DNA from 3 places in the Cellulomonas sp. KRMCY2 genome. Region 3 is predicted to be linked to each of the others. Evidence: riboswitches for the same ligand, from Rfam matches in the RefSeq annotation. Region 3 holds a riboswitch; each other region holds the start of a gene.
The links. A riboswitch is a leader RNA that binds a small molecule or an ion and turns the genes downstream of it on or off. The one in region 3 is predicted to bind cyclic di-GMP.

Region 1: it holds a riboswitch for cyclic di-GMP, as region 3 does, so the genes downstream of both, K415_RS23020 (GGDEF domain-containing protein) here and K415_RS0105805 (BldC family transcriptional regulator) in region 3, are expected to answer to the same signal.
Region 2: it holds a riboswitch for cyclic di-GMP, as region 3 does, so the genes downstream of both, K415_RS0117395 (BldC family transcriptional regulator) here and K415_RS0105805 (BldC family transcriptional regulator) in region 3, are expected to answer to the same signal.

Annotation. Positions count from the first base shown of each region.
Region 1 is NZ_JAGF01000001.1:3,706,151-3,713,951, forward strand. Features, by position in the region: gene K415_RS0117460 (SDR family NAD(P)-dependent oxidoreductase) at 9-773, opposite strand; gene K415_RS0117465 (metallophosphoesterase) at 796-1,680, opposite strand; gene K415_RS0117470 (MFS transporter) at 1,823-3,064, shown strand; gene K415_RS23020 (GGDEF domain-containing protein) at 3,092-4,654, opposite strand; cyclic di-GMP riboswitch class I at 4,670-4,744, opposite strand; gene K415_RS0117485 (flavodoxin domain-containing protein) at 4,948-5,463, shown strand; gene K415_RS0117490 (helix-turn-helix transcriptional regulator) at 5,607-5,933, shown strand; gene arsB (ACR3 family arsenite efflux transporter) at 5,930-7,027, shown strand; gene K415_RS0117500 (hypothetical protein) at 7,061-7,456, shown strand; gene K415_RS0117505 (DUF4386 domain-containing protein) at 7,513-7,801, opposite strand, start outside.
Region 2 is NZ_JAGF01000001.1:3,688,134-3,695,934, reverse strand. Features, by position in the region: gene K415_RS0117415 (IlvD/Edd family dehydratase) at 1-604, shown strand, start outside; gene K415_RS0117410 (HpcH/HpaI aldolase/citrate lyase family protein) at 666-1,472, shown strand; gene K415_RS0117405 (MBL fold metallo-hydrolase) at 1,523-2,215, shown strand; gene K415_RS0117400 (Gfo/Idh/MocA family protein) at 2,237-3,232, opposite strand; gene K415_RS0117395 (BldC family transcriptional regulator) at 3,268-3,465, opposite strand; cyclic di-GMP riboswitch class I at 3,517-3,592, opposite strand; gene K415_RS0117390 (hypothetical protein) at 3,824-4,039, shown strand; gene K415_RS0117385 (hypothetical protein) at 4,188-4,406, shown strand; gene K415_RS23015 (Gmad2 immunoglobulin-like domain-containing protein) at 4,471-5,382, opposite strand; gene K415_RS0117375 (DUF4395 domain-containing protein) at 5,498-5,995, opposite strand; gene K415_RS0117370 (thioredoxin family protein) at 5,988-6,488, opposite strand; gene K415_RS0117355 (hypothetical protein) at 7,043-7,267, opposite strand; gene K415_RS0117350 (MMPL family transporter) at 7,260-7,801, opposite strand, start outside.
Region 3 is NZ_JAGF01000001.1:1,195,905-1,203,705, reverse strand. Features, by position in the region: gene K415_RS0105825 (multidrug effflux MFS transporter) at 1-431, opposite strand, end outside; gene K415_RS0105820 (hypothetical protein) at 598-1,143, shown strand; gene K415_RS0105815 (DUF6318 family protein) at 1,115-1,831, shown strand; gene K415_RS22550 (PKD domain-containing protein) at 1,834-2,712, shown strand; gene K415_RS0105805 (BldC family transcriptional regulator) at 2,793-2,993, opposite strand; cyclic di-GMP riboswitch class I at 3,008-3,081, opposite strand; gene K415_RS0105800 (ATP-binding protein) at 3,238-4,488, opposite strand; gene K415_RS0105795 (hypothetical protein) at 4,634-5,296, opposite strand; gene K415_RS22545 (NAD(P)-dependent oxidoreductase) at 5,456-7,039, shown strand; gene K415_RS0105780 (nitroreductase family deazaflavin-dependent oxidoreductase) at 7,066-7,506, opposite strand; gene K415_RS0105775 (DNA-formamidopyrimidine glycosylase family protein) at 7,593-7,801, opposite strand, start outside.

The sequences.
Region 1 (7,801 bases), 2.5 Mb from region 3:
ACCGCGTGCTACTGGGCCGTCCACCCGCCGTCGACGGGGAGCACCGTGCCGGTCACGAGGCCCGCGGCCGGGGACGCGAGGTACAGGACCGCGGCAGCGACGTCGGCAGTGGTGCCGAACCGCCCGACCGGGATGCGGGCCAGCACGTCGTCCGCGAAGTCCGGCTCGTCGAGACGTTCGGCGGTGCCCGGCGTCCGGATGAACGTCGGCGCGACCGCGTTGACCGTGACGCCGCGGGGTGCCCATTCCAGGGCGAGCACCTTCGTGAGCATGTTCACGCCGCCCTTGCTCGCGGAGTAGACGGCATGCCGCCGGATGCCGACGAGGCCGGCCTGGGAGCTGAGGTTGACGATCCGCCCGTAGCCACGCTCGATCATGGGCCGGGCAGCGGCCTGGCTCATGAAGAACAGACCCTTGAGGTTGACGTCCATGAGCTCGTCCCAGTCGGCCTCCGTGACGTCGAGCGCATCGTGGTTCGCGCCGAGGCCCGCGTTGTTGACCAGGATGTCGAGGCGGCCCTCCCGCGCGAGCACGTCGTGGACGGCGCGACGGACGGACGCGACGTCGGTCACGTCCGTCTCGACCCCGAAGGCGCGGCCGCCGGAGCCCCGCACCTCGTCCAGCAGAAGATCGAGGTCCTGGCGGGATCGCGCGGCGGCGCCGACCACGGCGCCGGCCGACGCCAGCGCGAGGACGAGGTCGTGGCCGATACCCCGTGAGGCACCGGTGACGATCGCGACGTGTCCTGCGAGATCGAAGTCCGGGGTCATCATCCCCCGAGCGTACGGGCAGGGCTCAGACCGGCACCCGGTCGCCGATCTCGGTCCACCGCCACGAGGTCCTGCGGGCGTCGATCGTCGATCCGACGGTCGCGTGGTCACCGATCGGGACGACCGAGTGCGTGATCGTGTCGTCGTACACGTGCACGAGGTTGAACGCCTGCGCACCGTCGCGCCCTCGGGTGCCGCCGTACGGGGTCTGCAGGTCCTGCGTGTAGCAGGTCGCCGACGCCACCGAGACGGGGATCCCGGCGAAGGTCGCCGAGGTCGAGTGGTGCAGGTGGCCGGCCAGGATCCCCCTGACGTCCGACCCTCGCAGCACGCCCGCCAGCGCCGCCTGGTCCCGCAGCTCGACGAGGATCGCGAGGTCCTGCACGCACGGCACCGGCGGATGGTGCATGGCGAGCAGCGTGCCCTCCGGGGCGGGGTGCTCGAGCACGGCCGCCAGCCAGCGCAGCTGGTCCGGGGCGAGGGCGCCGTGGTGCGCGCCAGGCACGGTCGTGTCGAGCACGACGATCCGCAGGCCGCCCAGCATGACGACGTCGTCGTACGGCGCGGTCGACCCGGGCTCACCCAAGAGCTCGGTCCGCAGCACCGCGCGGTCGTCGTGGTTACCCATGACCCAGATGGCCCGCGCGCCCAGCCGTGCGGCTGTCGGCTCGACCACCTCCCGCAGGCTCCGGTAGGCGGCCGGGTCGGCGGCATCGGCGAGGTCGCCGGTGAACAGCAGCGCCTCAGGTCGGGCACCCGAGGCCTCGAGCCGCTCGAGGAGCGCTGCCAGATGGGCCCTGCTGTCCGCCACGCCGTGCAGCAGCGGCGCCTGCGGCGTGACGAAGTGGGTGTCGCTCAGGTGCACGAGAAGATGGAGTGGGCGTGGGTGCTCAGCGGAGCGCACGGTCATGGGCCTAGGAGATCGTTCGTCGGCCACGGGTACGTGGCTCGGTGGTGAACGAGGCGCGGGAACCCGATGAACGATCCGGCGGTCGTCCCACCGTCGGCCGCCGCCGGGTCGTGGCGGGGCGGGGCGTGGCTACGATCGGCCAATGAACCGGCTGGCACGGCGGGTCCAGCGGACCTATCTGGTGCTGATCCTCGGGAACACCCTTGCCGCGTCGTTCATCTGGGGCATCAACACCCTGTTCCTGCTCGACGCCGGCCTCACCAACCTCGAGGCCTTCGCGGCGAACGCGTTCTTCACGGCTGGCATGGTCGTCTTCGAGATCCCGACGGGTGTGGTCGCCGACGCGTGGGGGCGCAGGACCTCCTACCTGCTCGGCACCGTCGTCCTGGCCGCGTCGACGTTCCTCTACTACCTGCTCTGGCAGACCCACGCGCCGTTCTGGCAGTGGGCCGCCGTCTCGGTCCTGCTCGGGCTCGGGTTCACCTTCTTCTCCGGCGCCGTCGAGGCGTGGCTCGTCGACGCTCTTGCGTTCGCGGAGTTCGAGGACAGCCTCGAGGCGGTCTTCGGACGTGCGCAGGTCGTCGGAGGTGCGGCGATGCTCGCCGGTTCCGTCGCCGGCGGGTACATCGCACAGGTCACCTCGTTGGGGGTGCCCTACCTGATCCGGGTGGCGACCCTGGGCCTGATGTTCGTCGTGGCAGCCGTGTTCATGAAGGACCTGGGCCACGTCCGCGAGGCAGAGCAGACACCTGTGCAGGCGATCCGGACCATCGTCGTCACCTCCCTCGACCACGGGCTGCGGAACCCGCCGGTCCGCTGGCTCATGCTCGCCGCCCCGTTCACCTCCGGGGTGGGGTTCTACGCCTTCTACGCGATGCAGCCCTTCCTGCTCGAGCTGTACGGCAACACGGGGGCGTACGGCATCGCCGGCCTCGCGGCAGCGATCATCGCCTGCTCCCAGATGCTCGGTGGGCTCCTCGCTCCCCGGATCCGGCGGATGGTGCGCCGCAGGACCTCTGCACTGATCGTCGCCGTGGTCCTGGCGACGCTCCTGCTCGCGCTGCTGGGCATCACCCACAGCTTCGTGCTCGCCCTGCTGCTGCTCGTGCTGTGGGGCATGTCCCAGGCCGCGGCCCTACCGGTGCGCCAGGCCTACCTGAACGACCTCATCCCGTCGAGGCAGCGAGCGACGGTCCTCTCCTTCGACTCCCTGATGGGCAGCAGCGGCGGAGTCGTCGTCCAGCCGGTCCTGGGCCGGGCTGCCGATGCCTGGGGCTACGGGCCGTCGTACCTCGTCGGGGCGGTGATCCAGCTCGTGGCGGTGCCGTTCCTGTACCGCAGCAGGCGGGAGCACGACGATGCGGATCTCAGCGTGCGGCCCTGAGCCACCCCGCCGTACCGGTCCGACCGTTCAGCCCCGCACGAGGCCCGGCGCGAACACCTGGATCCGGCCCTTGCCGTTGGCCTTCGCCGAGTACATGGCCACGTCCGCCCGGTGGATCAGCTGTTCGAGGTCGGACTCGCTGGTCGCGGTCGCGACACCCACGCTGGCTCCGACGCGCGCCACGCCGCCGTCCAGGTGCACCGGGGCCGCGACGGCGTCGACGACGCGCTGGGCGATCACCGAGGCGGGCGCACTCCCGGTGCGGTGGAGCAGGATGGCGAACTCGTCCCCACCGATGCGCGCGCACAGGTCCCCCGGGCGCGTGGCCCGACGCAGGCGTCCCGCGACCTCGCGGAGCAGCTCATCACCTGCGCCATGGCCGAACAGGTCATTGACGTCCTTGAAGTCGTCGAGGTCGACGAACAGGACCGTGGTGTCCTGCGCGGAGGTGTCCTCGAGGGTGGTGGCGAGAGCGGCGTTGAAGGACATCCGGTTGGCCAGCCCGGTGAGGTTGTCCAGGGTCGCCCGCAAGGTCAGCTCCTGGTGCACGTCGCTGCTGCGCAGTGCCAGTGCCACCTGGTTCGCCAGGCTGTCGATCGCGGCCAGCGCCTCGTCGGGCACCGTTCCGGGGTAGCCGAGGAACAGCCCCTCGTTCCCCGGTCGGTTGCGCGCGTCGGTCATCGGTACGCAGGCCCAGGCGCAGGGCGTGCCGACCGCCGCGTCCAGCTCCGCGTGTCCACGGACTGCGACGTGCCCCTCCTCGCAGCCACCGATCGCCACGATGTCCGCGGGAAGCGTCGCGGGGACGCCGCTGAACCCACCGCGCGCTCCGTCCACGCGCAGCGCACCACCGGCCCTGGTCACCTTGACCACTCGTAGTCCCGGCAGGACCGCGCAGATCTGGGCGGTCGCCAGCCAGGCGATCCGACGGATCTCGTCCGCATCGGTCACACCCAGCAGCCGGTGCCCCACCGAGACGTGCACGGCGTCGAGCTGGGCCATCCGCTCCCTCGCCCGCAGGCTGCCCGCGAGCTGCCGGCCCACGACGAGCGTCAGGAGCATGGTCGGGATCACGCTGACCACCGGGACCAGATCTGCCGCCACGGAGTGGCCGGGAACGTACTGCCACAGGGGCACCGCAGCGATCAGCCCTGCGGCGTAGACCGCCCACCGCAGGACGGCTCGGAGAGCGGAACCGTACAGCGAGCGGAACCACAGCGCAGCGAAGACCAGACCGAAGACGGCAGCCGGCTCAGGGCCGGCCAGCGCGAAGACCGTCATCGCGACGGCGTCCACCACGTCCATGGCCGGTGGGGCGCAACGCCGCAGGTATCCCGTGACCCAGGACAGCCCGAGGGTCACCGCTGCGGCCACCGCAGCGACCACCGTCACGCCGTCCGCTGCCACGAGCGTCCCGGGCAGGGCGAGCACGACTGTCACGAGTGCCAGCACGGCGAACAGCCAGCGCGTGGCCTCGAGGGCCCCAGCCGGCCGGCGGGCCCGCGTCCGCATGCGGCCGAGCAGCCCGGACAGTCGCCCCGACGCTCGTCGCGCGGCGCCGAGGGCGTCGCGCACCTGGATCCCGATCAACGGCGGTCCCTCTCGTTCGGCGGCCCGGCTGACCTCATGGGTCCCGTGGCTTGGCGTCCCCTCCTCGCGGCGGGTTTGCCCTTTCGTCGGTACATCCGCTCATCGGCACGACGCGGGGTCGCCTGAAGGCTGTGCGACGCGAGGCACCGTGGAGGCGGCATCATGTTCGCACGCTTCGTCCCTACCGCGGGGGGGCGGCAGGTGTGGAATGTGGTCGTGGCGATCCATGACAACGTGCTGTCCCACCGGTCGGCGGAGCACGCCGTGCCCCCGAGCCAGGCCGGGGAGGAACCATGACCGTTCTCGTCGCGTACGCCAGTCGGTACGGTGCCACAGCCGGCATCGCCGAGCGCATCGCCGAGACCCTGACCGCATCCGGGCACCCCGCCGAGGCATGCCACGTGTCGGATGCGAAGGACGTCGCCGACCACGAGGCCGTCGTCGTGGGCAGCGCTGTGTACTTCGGCTCCTGGATGAAGGACGCCACCGCTTTCGTCGAGCGCAACAGTCGGACCCTGGCCGACCGCCCGGTGTGGATGTTCAGCAGCGGCCCACTGCCGGGCGCGGTCCTGCCCGAGGAGACCGACAACGACCCGCAGCCCAAGGGCCTGGCAGGGGTGCAGGAGGCGATCGGCGCCAAGGAGCACCGCATCTTCGACGGCGCGCTCGACCCACGCGCGCTGAACCTGCGCCACCGACTCGTCCGCGCCCTTCCGGCGGGCCGGCCGCTGCTCCCCGAGGTGGACGGCCGCGACTGGCCCGCGATCGACGCCTTCGCACGGTCGATCGGGGCCGCGCTCGGCACGTGACCCTCTCCACGGGAGCCATCAGAGCTCTCGTCGGGGGCCGCTGCTCGGGCTGCACCGGCCGCCGCCCACGTTCGTCGGTCGATGACCGACGGGCCCACCGAGTGAGCACCGCGGACATCACTACGGACTGATATCATCCGGAGATGGTGTCAATCGATGACGGCAACCCACCGAGCACGGACGCCGTCGTGCGGGTGCTGGCCGAGCCACTACGGGCCCGGATCGTCGAGCTGCTGGCCGACGAGCAGCTGTGCACGTGCCATCTGGTGGAGCTGACCGGCGCCCGCCAGACGAACGTGTCCAACCACCTGCGGGTGCTGCGCGACGCCGGGCTGGTCGAGCCCGAGCCCGCAGGTCGCTACACGTACTACCGGCTGCGGCCCGATGCGCTGGACTCCGTCAGCGCACGGTTCGCCGCCCTCGCCGATCGTGCCCGCGCCGCCGGGCAGACCAGGAGAAGCTGCACATGAGCACCCACCCGGACTCCGCCGTCACGAGGGCCGACACCACCGCGGTGGTCGCCCGGCTGTCCGCGACAGACCGGCTCCTGCCGGTGCTGATCGGCACCGCCATGGTCGTGGGCCTGCTGCTCGGTCGGCTCGTGCCCGGCCTGGACGACGCCCTCGACGCGGTCAAGGTCGGGCAGACCTCCCTGCCGATCGCACTCGGGCTGCTGCTGATGATGTACCCCGTCCTGGCGAAGGTCCGGTACCGCGAGATCGGCCTGGTCACCGCCGACAAGCGCATGATCGCCGCGAGCCTGCTGCTGAACTGGGTGATCGGTCCGGCGGTCATGTTCGCCCTGGCCTGGCTGCTGCTGGCCGACCAGCCCGCCTACCGCACCGGCGTCATCCTGGTCGGCCTGGCGCGCTGCATCGCGATGGTCCTGATCTGGAACGACCTGGCGTGCGGGGACCGGGAGATGGCCGCGGTGCTGGTCGCCCTGAACGCCGTCTTCCAGGTGCTGACCTATGCCGCGCTCGGCTACTTCTACCTCAAGGTTCTGCCCGGATGGCTCGGCCTGGCGACCGCGGACCTCGACGTCTCGATGTGGGACATCGCCACGACCGTGCTGGTCTTCCTCGGCATCCCGCTGGTCGCCGGCTTCCTGACCCGCACCCTCGGCGAACGCCTGCGCGGCCAGGAGTGGTACGAGACGACGCTGCTGCCGAGGATCAGCCCGATCGCCCTCTACGGGCTGCTGTTCACGGTCGTCGTTCTGTTCGCCCTCCAGGGCAGGACCATCACCGACGAGCCCCTCAACGTCGTGCGCATCGCCCTCCCCCTGCTCGCCTACTTCGCCATCATGTGGTTCGGCGCCTTCGGCATCGCCCGCTGGCTCAAGCTGAGCTACCCCCGCACCACGGCACTGGCCTTCTCGGCGGCCAGCAACGACTTCGAGCTGGCCATCGCCGTGGCGATCGGCGTGTTCGGCGTGACGAGCGGCCAGGCGCTCGCGGGCGTCGTCGGCCCACTGATCGAGGTCCCCGTCCTCGTCGCTCTCGTCTACCTGGCCCTGTGGCTGCGCGGGCGCCTGACCTGGCCGACGGCCGCCGCCCGATAGCGACTGCCTGACATCGACGAGACGAGCACCCCTGTGAACGAAGAGCTGGCCACCGGCGCTGCGGTTGCCGCCCTGGTCCTCCTGACCCTGCTCGCGTTGTTCCAGCTCGCGCTGGCCCTGGGCGCCCCGCTGGGTCGCGTCGCCTGGGGAGGCCGGCACCGGGTCCTCCCCGGGCGTCTTCGCGTGGGCAGCGCGGTCTCGATCCTGCTGTACGCGCTCTTCGGCACCGTGCTCGCCGACCGCGTCGGACTCGTCGACGTCCTGCCGGACGCGGTGTCCGAGGTGGGGACGTGGGTCCTGGCCGGCTACTTCCTGCTGGGTGTCGTGATGAACGCGGTCTCGCGCAGCGTGCCCGAACGACTGACGATGGCTCCCGTCGCCGCCCTGCTCTCCGGGGCCTGCGTCGTCATCGCCCTCGCAGCCGGATAGCCCGACGGCGCACCGGTACGCGGTGCGCCGGCCCCCGACGACGCCCCGGCCGCCGTTCACACGAGCAGCGCGACGCCGATGGCGACGAGCCACAGCGACCAGGCGACGTAGGCCACCGGCGTGAGTCGTTCGGCGAGCCGCCAGCCGATCGGCTCGTGGCGACCGACGAACTCCAGCGAGCAGGCGACCAGGACCGGCCCGACGACGACCCCGACGACTCCCAGCCACGACGGCACGACGGCACTCCTGGCCAGGGCGATCCCGACCAGGGTGGTCCAGGCGCCGGTGAGCGCATAGCCGAGGTGCTCGCCGACGTCGACGCCGAGGTAGCGGTTGAAGGACTGG
Region 2 (7,801 bases), 2.5 Mb from region 3:
GATCGCTGTCCTGTACGGCAACCTCGCGCCCCGCGGTGCCGTGATCAAGCCGGCGGCCGCCTCACCGCACCTCATGCAGCATCGCGGACGCGCCGTCGTCTTCGACTCGATCGAGGACTTCCACGCCCGGATCGACGACCCGGCGCTGGAGGTCGACGCGGACTCGGTGCTCGTGCTGCGCGGCTGCGGGCCCAAGGGCTACCCGGGCATGCCGGAGGTGTCCAACATGGCGCTGCCCGCCAAGCTGCTCGCCGAGGGTGTGCGGGACATGGTCCGGGTCTGTGACGGACGGATGAGCGGCACGGCGTTCGGCACGGTGGTGCTGCACGTCGCCCCGGAGGCCGCGGACGGGGGTCCCCTCGGCCTGGTCCGGGACGGGGACCCGATCGTGCTCGACGTGGCGGGTCGCCGGCTCGAGCTGGACGTGCCGGCGGCCGAGCTCGCGTCCCGGGAGCAGTCGCCGGCGGCCCTCGCCGGGTACGCCGCGCCGATGCGCGGCTGGCAGCGGCTCTACATCGATCACGTCCAGCAGGCCGACACCGGTGCGGACCTGGACTTCCTGATCGGCGGGAGCGGCCACGACGTCGGTCGCGAGTCGCACTGACCGGCCACGGCGCTCGGCAGCACACCGCGGCGCCCCACCCAGCAGCACGAAGGAGAAGGTCATGACGCACCACGGGGTCACAGCCCGCAGCTCGGCGCATCTGCGCGGGCTCTGGGCCGCCGATCGGCCGGCCTTCGGGATCTGGAGCTGCTTCGCCGATCCCGCCGTCGCCGAGCTCGTCGCCGGGACCGCCTTCGACTACGTGTGCGTCGACCTCCAGCACGGCCTGGCGACCTTCAGCGAGCTCCCCGGGATGCTGCAGGCGATGCGCGCGGCCGATCGGGCGCCCCTCGTCCGGGTGCCGTGGAACGATCCCGCAGCCGTGATGCGCGCGCTGGACACCGGCGCAGCCGGCGTCGTCGTGCCCATGGTGAACAGCGCCGAGGACGCCCGGCGCGCGGCCAGGGCCTGCCGGTTCCCACCGACGGGGGACCGGAGCTGGGGACCGATGTGGGGCGACGTCCGGCCCGACGGCGCGCCGCTGCCCCAGGAGCAGGACGAGGCCGCCCTCTGCATCGTCATGATCGAGACCAGAGCGGGTCTCGACGCGCTCGACGAGATCGTCGCCGTCCCAGGTGTCGACGGCGTCTACATCGGGCCCAACGACCTGGCGCTCAGCTGCGGGTACGGTCGCGCCACCTACCGCGACTCGGTCGAGACGGACGGCGCGATCCAGCGGGTCGTCGATGCCTGTGCGCAGGCAGGCATCGTCGCGGGGCTGCACTGCTCCGACCAGGAGATGGCGACGCACTGGGCCGCGCGCGGCGTCCGGATGCTCACCGCCGCGACGGACACGACGCTGCTGCGCACCGCCGCGGAGAGCGCGTTGGCCGACCTCGGTCCCGCAGCCGGGGCAGATGCCGGATAGCGTCGTACCAGCTGCCGGTCCGTGGTTCGGCGGCCTGGAGGGAGGCCTCGATGTCCATCGATCCGCTGGAGCGGGACGTCAGCCGTGCGATCCGGTTGAGCACGCAGGGGCACTCCTGCGTGCGCATGGAGCGGGACGGGCGGGTTCTGGTCATCGACCCGGGGTCGTTCAGCCAGGCGTCGGCGCTCGCCGGCGCCGAGGCGGTCCTCGTGACGCACCACCACACCGACCACCTGGACCTGGGCCGGCTCGTCGCCGAGCTCGGCGCGTCTGCCGTACTGGAGGTCTGGGGTCCGCCGGACGTCGTCGAGCTGCTGCTGGACGGGCGTCATGCCCTTGCCGGGCGGGTGCACCCGGTCCGTCGCGGGCAGCGCGTCACGGCAGCCGGCTTCGACGTGCAGGTGCTGGGCGAGCTGCACGCACAGGTCCACCCGGACGTGCCGGTCATCGCCAACGTCGGGTACCTGCTCGACGGCGTGGTGCTCCACCCGGGGGACTCCTTCACCCTGCCGCCGGAGGGCGTCGACGTCGGCGTGCTCCTGCTCCCGGTCAGTGCACCGTGGCTCAAGGTCGCCGAAGCGGTCGAGTACGCCAGGTCGGTGCGGGCCGGCGCCGTCGTCCCGATCCACGACGCGATCCTCAGCGAGACCGGGGTCAGCCTGGTCGACCGCGTCGTCGGTGGCCTCTGCTCGGGCACGTACCTGCGTCTGGCGCCGGGTGAGCACCTCGACGTGCCGGCCTGACTGCGTGCCGGCCTGAGGGGTTCAGGCGTCCGGCGCGGTCCCCACCCGGGTGCCCTGCTCGGCCGAGCGGATGATGCCGTGCGCAACCGCGAGCGCGCGACGTCCGGCACGCGCGTGCACGGGAGGCTCCTGCCCCGCGCGCAGTGCGCCGAGCACGGCGTCGACATGGCGGTCGAACGTCGAGTGGAAGCTGCGTGCCTCGTCGTTGAAGTAGCCGGCCTCCCAGACCTGTGACGTCTCGTCGCCGGCGCGGGACAGGGTCAGCCGCCGCACGGTGTCCTGGATCAGGGCCCGGCCCTGGGTCCCGTTGATCTCCAGGCGGTGCGTGTCCGGGTAGGCGTAGGAGGAGTCGTACGTGCCCAGGAGCGTGCCGACGGCCCCGTTGGCGAGCTCGAGGGCGACGGCGAGCGTGGTGAACGTTCCCGGGCGGGTGCCGTCGTACATCTGGCACATGACCGAGACGATCGGTCCGCACAGGTGCTCGAGCATGTCGATCCCGTGGACCTGGGTCTCGATCAGGTTGGCGTGCGGTGACGTGCCCCAGTTGGGCTCGCCGCCGAACCGCCAGTCGGCGAAGACCAGCTCGCCGAGCTCACCGGCCTCGATCGCGCGCTTGGCTCGCTGCACCGGCTCGGCGTAGCGATGGTTGAGGTTGATCGCGAAGAAGAGGTCGCGAGCCGCTGCCTCCTCGAGCAGTGCGTCGGCCTCGTGCAGCTCGAAAACGAGCGGCTTCTCGACCAGCAGGGCAGCGCCGCGGCGGATCAGATGCATCGTCGGTTCGAAGTGCGCCTCGTTGGGCAGGCACACGGTCACCAGGTCGGGCTGCTCGCGATCCAGCATCTCGTCGAGGTCGGTGTACGCCGTCGTGCCGTAGGCCTCGGCCCGCGCTCCGGCGCGTTCCGGTGTCCGACCGACGATGGCGCACAGCGTCGTGTCCGTGCGGTGCGCGAAGACCCGTGCGTGCTGGTCACCCCACTGGCCAGCACCGACGACGGCAACTCTGAGCTTGGCGTCCATCCCACCACCGTGTCACACCGGTGTGGGCGGCGGGGTCAGTTCTGCGAGCCGCGCGGCTGCGGGACGCCGACCAGCAGGCCCCTGACCTCACGCTCGTCGTACCGGCGGTGACCGCCGAGCGTGCGGATCGCGGAGAGCTTGCCGGCCTTGGCCCAACGGGTCACGGTCTTGGGGTCGACGCGGAACATCGCGGCGACCTCGCTGGGGGTGAGCAGACCGCTGGTGGCGGTCATGCGGCGGGTGGACGTGGTCGACACCTTGGGTGTCATCTCAGCTCCTTGCCATTCGGTGAGCCCGGCCGACCCGAGGGTCCCGCTGGCTTTGCGTCCCCACCTTTCGATGGGTTTGCCCTTTTCGTTGACATTGAGCAGTTTGCCCGTTCCTGGCCACAATGCCATAGGTCCTCAGTCCCTTGCGCCCGGTGGGCGGGGCGCGGTTGCGGGCGCCTCGAAGTCGCGCTCGGGCGGCGTGCCGTGCTCTTGATCTCGTTCATCGGGACAGCGCCGGCCGCCGGTCCGGGGCGGACCGGTAGGACGTTCGGGCACACTGAGGCAGTGCCGGCCCACCCGGGCCGCGGGGACGAGGTCGGCGATGGACGGTCGGAGCCTCCTGGTCGACGTCCTGATCGGCGCGGCGACCAGCCTCGTGGTCCTGTGGCTCCTGCTCGTCGTCGCCCTGGTCGTCCTGCGCCCCGGCCGGGCGACGCTCGGCGAGGTGCTGCGGATCCTGCCTGCTGTGGTGCGGCTGCTGCCCCGACTCGCGCGGGACCCGACGGTGCCGCGCGCGGTCAGGGTCGGCTCTGGTTGAACGCCGGACGGACTGGCCGTGCTGATCCAGCTCGCCGGTCGGGCCACCGCGGTCCCGTGACCAGCCGGCCGGACGCGGCCGGGACCGGCGGGGCCCGTCACCCGATCGATCTCTGGACAGCGCCGTGGCCAGGGAGGATCGTCGAGGTATGGGAGAGGTCATCGCGTTGCCGCTGGCCGGCGCAGCGGCCCTGTCCGACGTCCGTGGCCAGCACCGGGCGCTGCAGGTGACCTGGCACGAGCGCGACGAGGTGTTCGTGGTGAGCACCTGGCGGTTCGGCCGGTGCGTCGCGAGTGTCCGGCTCGCGCCGGCCGATGCCGCGGCACTGATCGGCACGCTCGCCGAGGGTCTCGCCAGGCGGTCCTGAGCACCAGCCGACCCGGGACCTGCCACAGCCGCTTCGCGTGCGCCCGGCCGACCGTGCTGCGTGCTCAGCTGACAGTGATCGTCTTCGTGTCGCTCATCGGCACGCCACCGGCACCGTCGGACGGGTCGTCCTCGGTGACCACGATCGTGTAGGTACCCGGCGGCAGCTCGACGGAGAAGCTGTACGGGGCGAACGTCTGACCCTCGCTCGTCAGGGTTGCACCTGAGGCGATCTCGGAACCGTCGGCATCGAGGACCTGCCACGGCACGTTGGCCTCGAACGCGCTGGCGTCACCGGAGACCGTGACCGGGGACGTGACGTCGGCACCGTCGCGCGGTTCGTCGATCTGCACGTACGCACGCACCGCATCCGGCGACTCGCGTGTGACGGGCGCGTCCCACGACACCGCTCCCCAGAGCTCACCCGCCGGAACCCCGTCGATCTGCAGCAGCACCGGTACGGCCTGGTCCTGGGCCGCGTCGGTCACCGTGTAGACGAGCTGCTGGATCATGAGCGCCGCACCCGGCGACCCGATGGTGGCAGTCCGCGCGTCGGCCGACAGGTCGACGACGACCACACCGTCGACCTGGCTCACGCCCAGCACCTCGGTCATCGGGTTCCAGGGGCTGGTGTAGTCCGGGTCGAGCGGACCGGCGATCATCTGCTCGACGGCTGCGACCATCAGGTCGCCGTCAGGGACGTCGCGGCTCTCGCGGACGAGCCGCAGGCCGGTGCGCGTGTCGACCATCGAGTAGACGGTCACGGTGGGCGTCGTCACCTCGGTGGGCGTCGGGGCTGACGTCGGCGTCGGGCTCGGCTCGACGGACGCCGTCGTCGTCGGCGCCGAGCTCGGCTCGGGCTCCTGATCGCCTCCGGTGGCGCACGAGGTGAGGACGGCCAGCACCACGGTCGCCACCGCTGCGATGGCTGAGCGTCGGGTGCCGGTCGGTGCACAGGCCGTTCCGGTCGCGGACATCGCACAACCTCCTGCTGGCGGCCAGCGTCCAGGTGGGTCCTGCCGACAGACCACCGTCATCACGATTCTCCCACCGGACGACCCGGTGAGCGCCCGATGGCGTGGCCGGTCGCCGTCAGCGCTGCGGTGCGAGGCGCCGGAGAACGAGGTACAGCTCGCACCCGAGGCACAGGCCGAATGCGGCGTTGAGGAACGCGGCCACCAGGGCGATCGCCGCGGCGACGGGCACGGCGACGGGAGCCCCGGCGGCGGCCACGAGGAGGCCGCCTCCCGTCACGACAAGTCCGACGACCTGGGCGAAGCGGGGCGGACGGGGGTCCTCGAGGTCGGCCGGCGGAGCCAGGCGCGGACGCACCAGCGAGCGGAAGATCGCGGCCTGCAGCGTCCCCTGGACCCCGCGCATCGCACCGAGCGCGAACAGCCCGGCAGCCACGGCCAGCAGCACCGCACCGGCCGTCGTCGTGCCGAGCAGCAGCGTCGCACCGAGCAGGGCGGCGCTCACGGCGGCACCGAAGCGGGGGCCGCGCGGGTCGATGCCCGCGGGTGTCACGGGTGCCTGCGCGACTGCCGGGCGGTCCGTGGTGGTGGTGCGGTCGTCGGATCGGTCAGACATGGCTGCTCCAAGGCGTGGGTGCGGATGCGAAGGTCGGCACGGGTGCGTGCGCGTGCGTGCGGCTGGAGGGGAGGTCGTGGAGCGCTGCGGTGGCTTGCGCCGGGGTGATCGGGCCGGACGTGCGGGAGTGGATCTCGCCGTCCCGGCCCAGCAGGAGCACGGTCGGCGTGCGCAGGATGCCGAGCCGGCGCACGAGGTCCATGTGATCGTCCGCGGCGAGCTCGAGGAAGCCCACGTCGGGGGCCGACGACGCAACCTCCGTCAGCACCCGGCGGACCTGCGGGCAGGTGCTGCAGGTCTCCGCGGAGAACTGCACGAAGGTCGCGCGTGCGCCGAGCGCATGACCGGTCCCCAGGACCGACGATCCCGCGCCGGTCAGGGTCGTGGACGTGGGACCAGACGGACGGAACTGCCCACGTCGACGCTGGGTCAGCCACCAGACCAAGCTCGACAGGGCGAGCAGCGCCACGAGCTGCAGGGCGGAGTTCGTCATGGGTGAGTCCTCACGTTGGGTTCACTCTCGTTGCGCCCACAGCAGGCGCTCGGGCTGAGGGTCCGGCGCGTGGCCGGTGGCGGACGTGCGTCCGTGGCCCGTCGTGGACGGACAGGGCTCGTGGACGAACAGGGCCGGCGGAAGGGCAGGGCTGCTCGTGACGCGCTCAGGCCGCAGGACGCCGGCGACGGCACGTCAGAGCGGGCGGCAGGCCTGCTCGGGAACGGTCAGCGAGGACAGCAACCGGTCAGGCATGCCGCGCGCGACATTCGCCGACCGTACGTCGTCCTGCTCATGACGGTTCTCCTTCATGCCCGCGACCTGCGAGCCCAGCGCCTACCGTGGTCCTGGCTGTGTGCCCTGGACCCGGGGCACGCAAGTCTGTGCGGCCCGCCGCCGGATGTCAACGACCTGTCCACGCCTGGCGCCCTCGTGGCAGATCGGGCCCGACGGGGGCGCCCTGAGCCCTGCGCCCCGCCGATCAGGCCCGCGCGCCCGTGCGTGTCCCGAGGTCGTCGAGGACCGCCCCGACCGCGCGCAGCGAGTCCCGGAGCTCACCCACGCGCCGATCTCCCAGCGCTGACGAGCGTCTCGAGGATCCGGATCTGCACGCCCTGGACCTGGGACAGCACGGCCAGTCCGCTGTCGGTCAGCCGCAGCCTGCCACGGGCCGGCGCGCCATCGGTCGCCGACGCCGCCGCAGCACCGGCCCCCCGGTGCCCCTGCCCGATCGTCAGCAGGGTCTGGACCTGCCCGGGTCCGGGCGGTCGATCAGGCATCGGGGGCGCCGACCACGACCGGCTCGCTGTGGGTGGAGCCGACCTGCGGGGCGACCGACGTCGGCTGCGGGTCAGCGCCCCGCAGGGACTCGTCCCCTTCGACGGACAGGTGCGGCAGCACCCGGTCGAGCCATCGCGGGAGCCACCAGTTGGCTGCGCCGATGCGGTGCATGATCGCGGGGACGATGAGCATCCGGATCACGAACGCGTCGAGCAGCACCGCGGCGGCCATCCCGAGGCCCATCAGCTTGATCGTCCGCGAGTCGCCGAACACGAAGGCCCCGAAGACGAACACCATGATCGAGGCGGCGGCGACGATGACCCTGCCGGTGTCGGCATGCCCGATCCGGACGGCCCTGGCGTTGTCGCCGACGCGCCGCCACTCCTCGTGCATCCGGCTCACCAGGAAGACCTGGTAGTCCATCGAGAGGCCGAAGAGCATCGCGAAGAGGATCACCGGCAGGAACGGCTCGATCGGCCCGGCCTTGCCGAGGCCGATCAGGTCGGCGCCCCAGCCCCACTGGAAGACCGCGA
Region 3 (7,801 bases):
ACGACCATGCCGGCCGCGGCCGAGAAGCCCTGGACGAACCGCAGGACGGCGAGCACCTCGACCGAGGGCGTCGCGATGATCGCCAGCGACGCCAGGACGTAGACGCCCAGCGCGACGGCGAGCGGCGCACGACGGCCGAACGCGTCGGACACCGAGCCGATGAGGAGCTGACCCAGCGCCAGGCCGGCCAGGGTCGCGGTGATCGTCAGCTGCACGCGGGCCGGGCTCGTGGCGAGCTCGGCGGTGATCTGCGGGAACGCGGCCAGGTACAGGTCGATGGTCAGCGGCCCGATGGCGACCAGCGCCGAGACGAGCAGGACGAACGAGGCGCTGATGCGCGCAGCGCGGGGTGCCTGGCCGGTGGGGTGCTCGCCGCCCTCGAGGGTGGTGCTTCTGCTGCCCTCGCGGAGGGCGGATGCCGACTGGTTCATGTCGGACGAACCACACCACGGGGGTCGGACATTCCCGGCATCCCAGGGAGTGGAACGCTCGGCGCGTGCCGACGTCGTGCAGCCGGTGGTGTCGCGAGCCGACGGCGCGGTGTGATGATCTCTCGACGGTCTCCGCAGGTGGGGCCGCTGGACGCAAGGAGATGACGTGGCTGCCGCACCTCGGACCGTCCGACTGCTGGCCGGCCCGTTCCTCGCCGTCGTCGCCGGGCTGTTCGTCGGGGTGCTCGCCGGTTGGGCGGCCGTCGCGGTGCTCGTCGGACTGACGCGGGACGACTCGCCGTGGGGCGACCTCGCCGGAGTCGTCCTCGGCCTGATGGTCGGCGCGGTGGTCGGCGTCGTCGTGTGGGTGATCGGCCTGGTCGTCGCGGCCCGGCGCCAGTTCCCGCGCGGACGTCGCGGCGGCGCCGTCGGACTCACCATGGCGGCCGCGGCCACGGTCGTCGTTGGACTGACGTTGCTCGTCGAGGCGCTCGACGTCGGCGATGCCGGTGGGGCGCTGGGGTTCGAGCGCAGGGTGCTCGTCGCGCTCCTGGCCGTGGCCGCGAGCAGCGCGATGTTCCCGCTGTGGGACCGGTTCGGTGGGGCGCGGCACGAGGCGCCGACGGTGGTGGTGACCGAGGTCGCTGACGTGCCCGGCGTTCCTGGCGTGGTTGGCGTGGCCGATGACGAGAGTGGCCGTCCGGCTGGCTGAGGGGCTCGGGCGGTGCGTCGGTTGTCCACAGAATCGGCGTTCCGGTCCCGTGAGCGGGCCGTGCGTTGTACGGTGCGTGACCATGACGCGGGGGGCGAAGTGCGCAGGTTTGTCGGCATCTGTTGTGGTGATGATCGCGTTCGTCGGGGGCTGCGCGGCGGATCCGGCGCCCTCGCCAGTACCACCGGCATCGACTGCCCCCGCGACCCCCTCGACTGAGCCGACACCAGATCCTGCCGTCGAGGCTGCGTCGGTCCCCGAACGGCCGGCGGAGATGGAGCGCGTCGATGAGATCGGTGCGGCTGCCGCAGCGGACTACTTCCTGAGCCTCTACCAGTACGCGCTGACGTCGGGTGACCTCACCGAGTGGGATGCCGTCTCCGCCCAGGACTGCAGCTTCTGCATCAACGTCCGTTCCGACGTCACGGCGGTCTATGCCGCAGGCGGCCACTACGCGGGAGGAGAGCTCAGCAGCTCGACCGCGCGGGTCGTTGGCTACGAGGAGACCCTGGGCGTCTACGCCGTCGAGTTCGAGTTCTCCGTCGCGGCCAGCACCCAGGTAGGGAGCGATGGTTCGGTGGTCCGCGAGATCCCGGCAGAGTCCGGCTTCCTCATCCTCGATGTCCTGCCCGCGGCCGAGGGGTGGGTGCTCCTGACTGGTGACGCCCGCGATGAGTCGGTGATGTGAGCATGGGAACCACTGGTCGCCGCGTTCGGGTCGCTGCCATCGTCGCCTTCGCCTGCGTGGTACCCAACACGATGGCGTGGGCGAGTACGGACGGCGACGAGCCGGGAGGCCTCACCTCGAGGGCTGACGGGTCGAGCGTTGTCGTCACCGACTCGCAGACCTCGGGCTCGGAGGAACCCGGGACAACCACCCAAGCCAGTGTGGCGATCACCTACGAGTACCGCCGTGTCCCGCTGCCCCGGTGTGGTGAGCTGGACCCGCTGGCTGTCGACCGCCAGTGCATCGATGACCTTGGTGTGGCACAGGTGTGCGCGGACGGCAGCGTGCCGCTGGCGCCCCTGCAGCGCCGGGAGGTCGACCCGGTCACCGGTGCCGGGCTCAGCCCGTGGAGCCGGGTCGATCCTGGTGGCTGCCAGGACGGGACCGATCTGGTCGTCCTGTCGGTCGAGGAGTTCCGGCGTCTGCCGCTGACCGCCTCGACCCCGCAGTACCAGCCGGACGACGGTCGCGGCCTGGTCAACAAGGACCTGATCGTGTACGCCGACCCGGCCCCGCAGACCCTGGCCACCACGGTCCTCGGCGTCCCGGTCGCGGTCCGCGCGACGCCGGTGGCGTTCGCGTGGGACTTCGGTGACGGGTCGGAACCGCTGGTCACGACCGACCCCGGTGCGCCCTACCCGAACCACACCGTGAGCTACCCGTACCGGCAGGCCGGGGAGTTCGCCGTGCAGCTGGTCACCACGTGGCAGGGTCAGTACCAGGTCAACGGTGCCGGGCCCTGGTACCCGGTGGCCGGCACGGCCGCGACGACATCAGTGCCGTTCACCGCCCAGGTCTTCGAGGCGCACGCCCACCTGGTCGCCGACGATCTCGGCTCCTGACCCCGGATCTGCCGGCAGAAGGTGCATCAGCGCGCCGGCAGAACATGCACCAGCGCGGCTCCGGTGCCTCAGCCAAGGGCTCAGCGCGGCTGCGCGGGAACCGCACCCAGGAGGCCGCGGACCTCGGACTCGATGTACCGGCGGTGCCCGCCCAAGGTCCGCACCGAGGTGATCTTGCCGCTGTTCGCCCACCGGGTCACGGTCTTGGGGTCCACCCGGAACAGGGTCGCCACCTCGCCCGGAGTCAACAGGGACCTCGTCGTCCAGGGTGCGGTCTGCATGGTCAATCCCATCGTTCGGTAGCTGGGCGGCCCGTCTGGGCCCCTGGCTTTGCGTCCCCGCATTCCGGCGGGTTTGCCCTTGTCGCTGACGTGAGGTGCGTCCCGATCATCTCGGCGCTACCTCAAATGACCTATCGGCGACAAACCGGACATCCTTGAGGAGCAACGAGTGTGACCTGCGTCACAGTCTGTGCGGACCGTGGGGTGCCGGCCGTCTGGTGCGAGCGGACCAGTCCGCTTGGCCCTAGGGACCGAGGGCCCCGAGCGGGACCACGCTGACACCGTCCGGTCGGGTGTAGCCAAGACCCGAGGGCGTGATCACAGCCAGGAAGGCCGGGGTACCGGACCTGCTCGTGTCGATGCGATCTCGGAACCGCAGAAGGTTCCGGGCCGCATCCTCGATCTGTCCCGCCCCGAGCTTGACCTCGGCGGCCCCCCAGCGACCGTCGTCGGTCGAGACGATGGCGTCGACCTCGAGGCCGGTGCTGTCGCGGTAGTGCAGGACCTCGCCCCCGTGGGCCTGTGCGTAGACACGCAGGTCCCGCACGACGAGCGACTCGAAGAGCAGGCCGAGGCTGTTGAGGTCGGCGAGCAGCCGTTCTGAGGTCGCGCCGAGCGCCGCGGCTGCCAGCGACGGGTCGACGAAGTGACGCTTCGGGGTCTTGCGCAGGGTCGCCGACGAGCGCAGGTGCGTCGACCAGGCCGGCTGGTCCTCGACGACCATGAGGCGCTGGAGCACGTCGAGGTACTCGTCGACCGTGTTGCGAGCGAGCGGCTCGCCGTCCTGGCCGCTGTCCCGGGTCAGTGTGGCCAGGGACGCCTCGGTCGCGGTGTTCCGGGCCAGGGAGGCGATCACGCGCCCCACCCGTCGCGGATCCCGCCGCCCTCTGACGACGCGATCGATGTCGACCTCGCGGATCGTGGTGAGGTAGTCCCGGAGAACGCGGGTGGCCTCTGCGGGCGCGGCACCCTGCAGGCCCGGCCAGCCGCCGATGAGCAGCCGCTCGATGATGTCTGCGAGAGCGAGGTCCGGGCCCGAAGCCGCCACCCGATTCCCGGCGAGCAGGTCGCCGAGGCGGAGCGCACCGGTGGAGTGCCCGGTCTCGAAGAGCGACATCGGACGCATGCGGATCCGGGCAAAGCGGCCTGCCCCGGAGTGCCGTCGTGCGTCGTCGTCGGGAGTGGCGGAGCCGGTCAGGATGAACTGGCCCGGCTGATGGCGGTCGTCCACGGCCCGTCGTACGTGGTTCCACAGCTCCGGCTGGACCTGCCACTCGTCAAGGAGCTGCGGGGGCCGTCCGTCGAGCAGCAGTGAGGGGTCCACGGCCATCGCCGGGGCGACACGCGCGTCGGTGTCGACGCGGAGCTCGCTCGCCGCGACGCGACGAGCGGTCTCCGTCTTGCCGCAGGCTCTCGGACCCTCGATGACGACAGCGCCGACCGCAGCGAGCAGGCGAGTCAGCTCGGCGTCGACCAGCCGGGGGCGGTACTCCATGCTCGGGCTCCTCGACGGCCGTGCGTTGAGCAGATCGTAGGCGATCTGCTGATCAAATTGTAGGCCGTCCACTGAGCAGATTGTAGGTCATCCGCTGATCAAAACGGAGGCACCGCGTTGAGCAGATTGTCGAGAGGAAAGGGGGTCAGCCCGTCAGATGGACGGTTCTCGGCGCCGCACTGTCGAGTCGCGTCCACCAGCGTGCCGTCGCCGTCGTCAGCCAGTACTGGGCCGCGACCAGAGCGACGCCGCCGACGCAGATCAGGGCGACGATCATCGGCACCGTCACGGTGAACGGCAGGGCGAGCATGCCCTCGAGGTCGTCCGGGGTCGACGGGCTGGCCAGCGCGAACGACGCCGAGGCGACGCAGGCCAGCGCCATCCACGCGGCGGTGACCCGGGCCGCCGAGCGGACGTCAGCGCCGCCACGCGCGGCGAAGACCCCGACCGCCACGCCGACCGCCAGGATCGGGACGGGCACGCCCATGAAGAAGCCGAGGGCGAGCACCGTGTAGAAGCCGCACAGGGCGACCAGCGCGAGGCCGTCGAGGCCGTACCCCCGCCGGACCCACCACCGGTGCAGCGGCACGTCGATCGCGAGCCCCAGCACCAGACCAGCCACACCGACGGCGAACACCCACCGTTCCGGCACGACCGGGACGCTGAGCCACCAGCCCGCGAGGAAGCCGACGACCGGGACGACGGCGCCGTAGGCCAGGCCCAGGAACACCCGGTCGAATCGCGACAGCGGCGCTGACGACGCCTCGAGGCGCGACGGCAGTCGGACGTCCTGCGGATCGGGTGTCATGCGATCTCCTCCGGTGGCAGCAGCGGTCCTGCCTTCGACGGTAGGAGCCGCTGCCCGCAGCCGTACGGCGATCGGTGCGGAGATCTCGTGACGGTTCCGCCTGCCGGCCGACCGGCGCCGCAGGTCGACGCCCTGGCCGGCAGGTGCGACGATCCCCGCGTGAGCGATCCGGCAGCCGACGCACCGTGTGCCCCCGTGGCGATCCGCGACCTGTGGGACGTCGACGATCCGGTCGCATCCGCGCGGCGTTTCGCCGACGCAGCCGCCGACCTGACCCGCCCACCAGGGCACCGCGCCGAGCTGGCCACCCAGCAGGCTCGCGCCCTCGGGCTGCAGGGGAGGTTCGCCGAGGCCGAGGCTGTGCTCGACGCGTTCGCCGCACCGGCCGACGCCGCGCTCGCCGCGCCCGCCGACGATTCGCTCGCCGCACCGGCCGACGTCGTGCAGGTGCGCGTGCTGCTCGAACGCGGCCGACTGCGGAACTCGGCGGGCGACCCCGCGGCGGCGGTCCTGCACTTCCAGGCAGCCCTCGATGCGGCAGCGGTCCTGCCGGGCCAGGAGCACCTGGCGGTCGACGCCCTGCACATGCTCGCCCTCGCCGAGCCGGAGCGCGCCCGCGCGTGGACCGAGCGGGCGCTCGCGATCGCCGGCACCTCGACCGACCCCGAGACCCGGCGGTGGCTGGTCGCACTTCACAACAACCTCGGCTGGCACCTGCACGACGCGGGCGACCTGGAGCCGGCCCTCGAGCAGCTCGAGCTCGCGCGTGCGGCCGCGGTCGAGGTGGGCACTGTCGAGCAGGAGCAGCTCGCCCGATGGGCGATCGCCCGGTGCCTGCGGTCCCTCGGCCGCGACGCGGAAGCCCTGGCGATGCAGCGTGTGCTCCTGGCGGAGCGACCGGACGACCCCTACGTCCGGGAGGAGCACGACCTGCTCGCCGGTGGGGCGCGCAGGCGGGTTCTCATCACGGGCGCCGAGGGCCTGGTCGGGTCGGTGCTACGGCGCGGGCTCGCGGCCACCCACGACATCGTCGCCCTGACCCGCTCACCCCAGGACCACCCGAGCGTCGTGGCGGACATCGAGGACCTCGACGCGCTCGTCGCGGCGTTCGGCGGCATCGACACGGTCGTGCACCTGGCCAACGCTGCGAGCCTCGACGCCGGCTGGCCGGATGTGCTCGCCAGCAGCATCGTGGGCACGCGTAACGTCATGGAGGCCGCGCGCGTGGCAGGGGTCCGGAGCGTCGTGCTGGCGTCGTCCGGCCACGTGCTCGGTGGGGCGGAGGAGGAGGCCGGGTCGTCGCTGTACGACCTCGACGACCCGCGCGTGCTGGACGACACCGACCTGCGCCCCGACTCGCTCTACGCGGTCGGCAAGATCTTCGGCGAGGCCCTGGGTCGCTACTACGCCGACGCGCACGGTCTGCGCGTGATCTGCGTGCGGCTCGGCACCGTGCTGGCCGACGACGACCCGCGGTCGGACGTGCCGGGCCGCGGCCGGTCGGCCCGGCTGTCGGCCGACGAGCGATACCCGCGGATGCGCGCCAAGTGGCTCAGCCACCAGGACTGCTGCCGGCTGTTCGCGCGCTGCATCGACGCGACCGACGTGCCCTGGGCGGTCGTGGTCGGCACCTCGGACAACCCGCGACAGATCTGGGGCCTCGGGCAGACGCGGCGGTTGCTGGGCTACTCCCCGCAGGACGCCGCGCCGGTGGACGGGCGCCCCGGCGAGGGCGAACGGTAGCGCCGGCGGCGTACGGACGGTCGCGCTCAGCCCTCGATCGGCGTGAGCTCGAACAGCGGGATGAGCCGTTCGGTCTTCTTCTGGTAGCTCTCGTAGTCCGGCCAGACGGCGACGGCGCGCCCCCACCAGGCGTCGCGCTCGGCGCCGGTGAGCTCCCGGGCGAGGTAGTCCCGCTTGACGGCGCCGTCCTGCAGCTCGACATGCGGGTGGGCGACCAGGTTGTGGTACCAGACGGGGTGCTGGGGGGCGCCACCCAGCGAGGCGACGACGGCGTACCGGCCGTCGTGCTCGACGCGCATCAGGGGCGTCTTGCGGAGCTTGCCGCTCTTCGCCCCGACCGACGTCAGGACGATGATCGGGACACCGCGCATCGTGTTCGCCTTGGCGCCGTCCGACCGCTCGAAGTCCTCGACCTGCTTGCGCGCGTGGGCGGTCGTGCTCGGGGCGTACTCACCGGTCAGAGGCATGTCCGTGCGAACCGCGAGCGACGGTGGCGCATTCCCCACCGTCCCGGGCCGCGCCGTGGCGGGACCGGGACCGGAACCGGAACCGGCTACCGCTGGCAGCCGGGGCAGAAGTAGACGGCTCCGCCGAGATAGGCCCGCTTGACCACGACGCCACGGCACCGCGGGCAGGGCAGCTCAAGGGTGCGCCGTCCCATGACCGCCGCGTACCCGCCCGGCTCGCCGAACAGGTCGCGCTCGGTGTCCCGGCCGCCGTCGGTGGTCATCGCGGCGAGCGTCCCGCGAACCGAGTCGAACA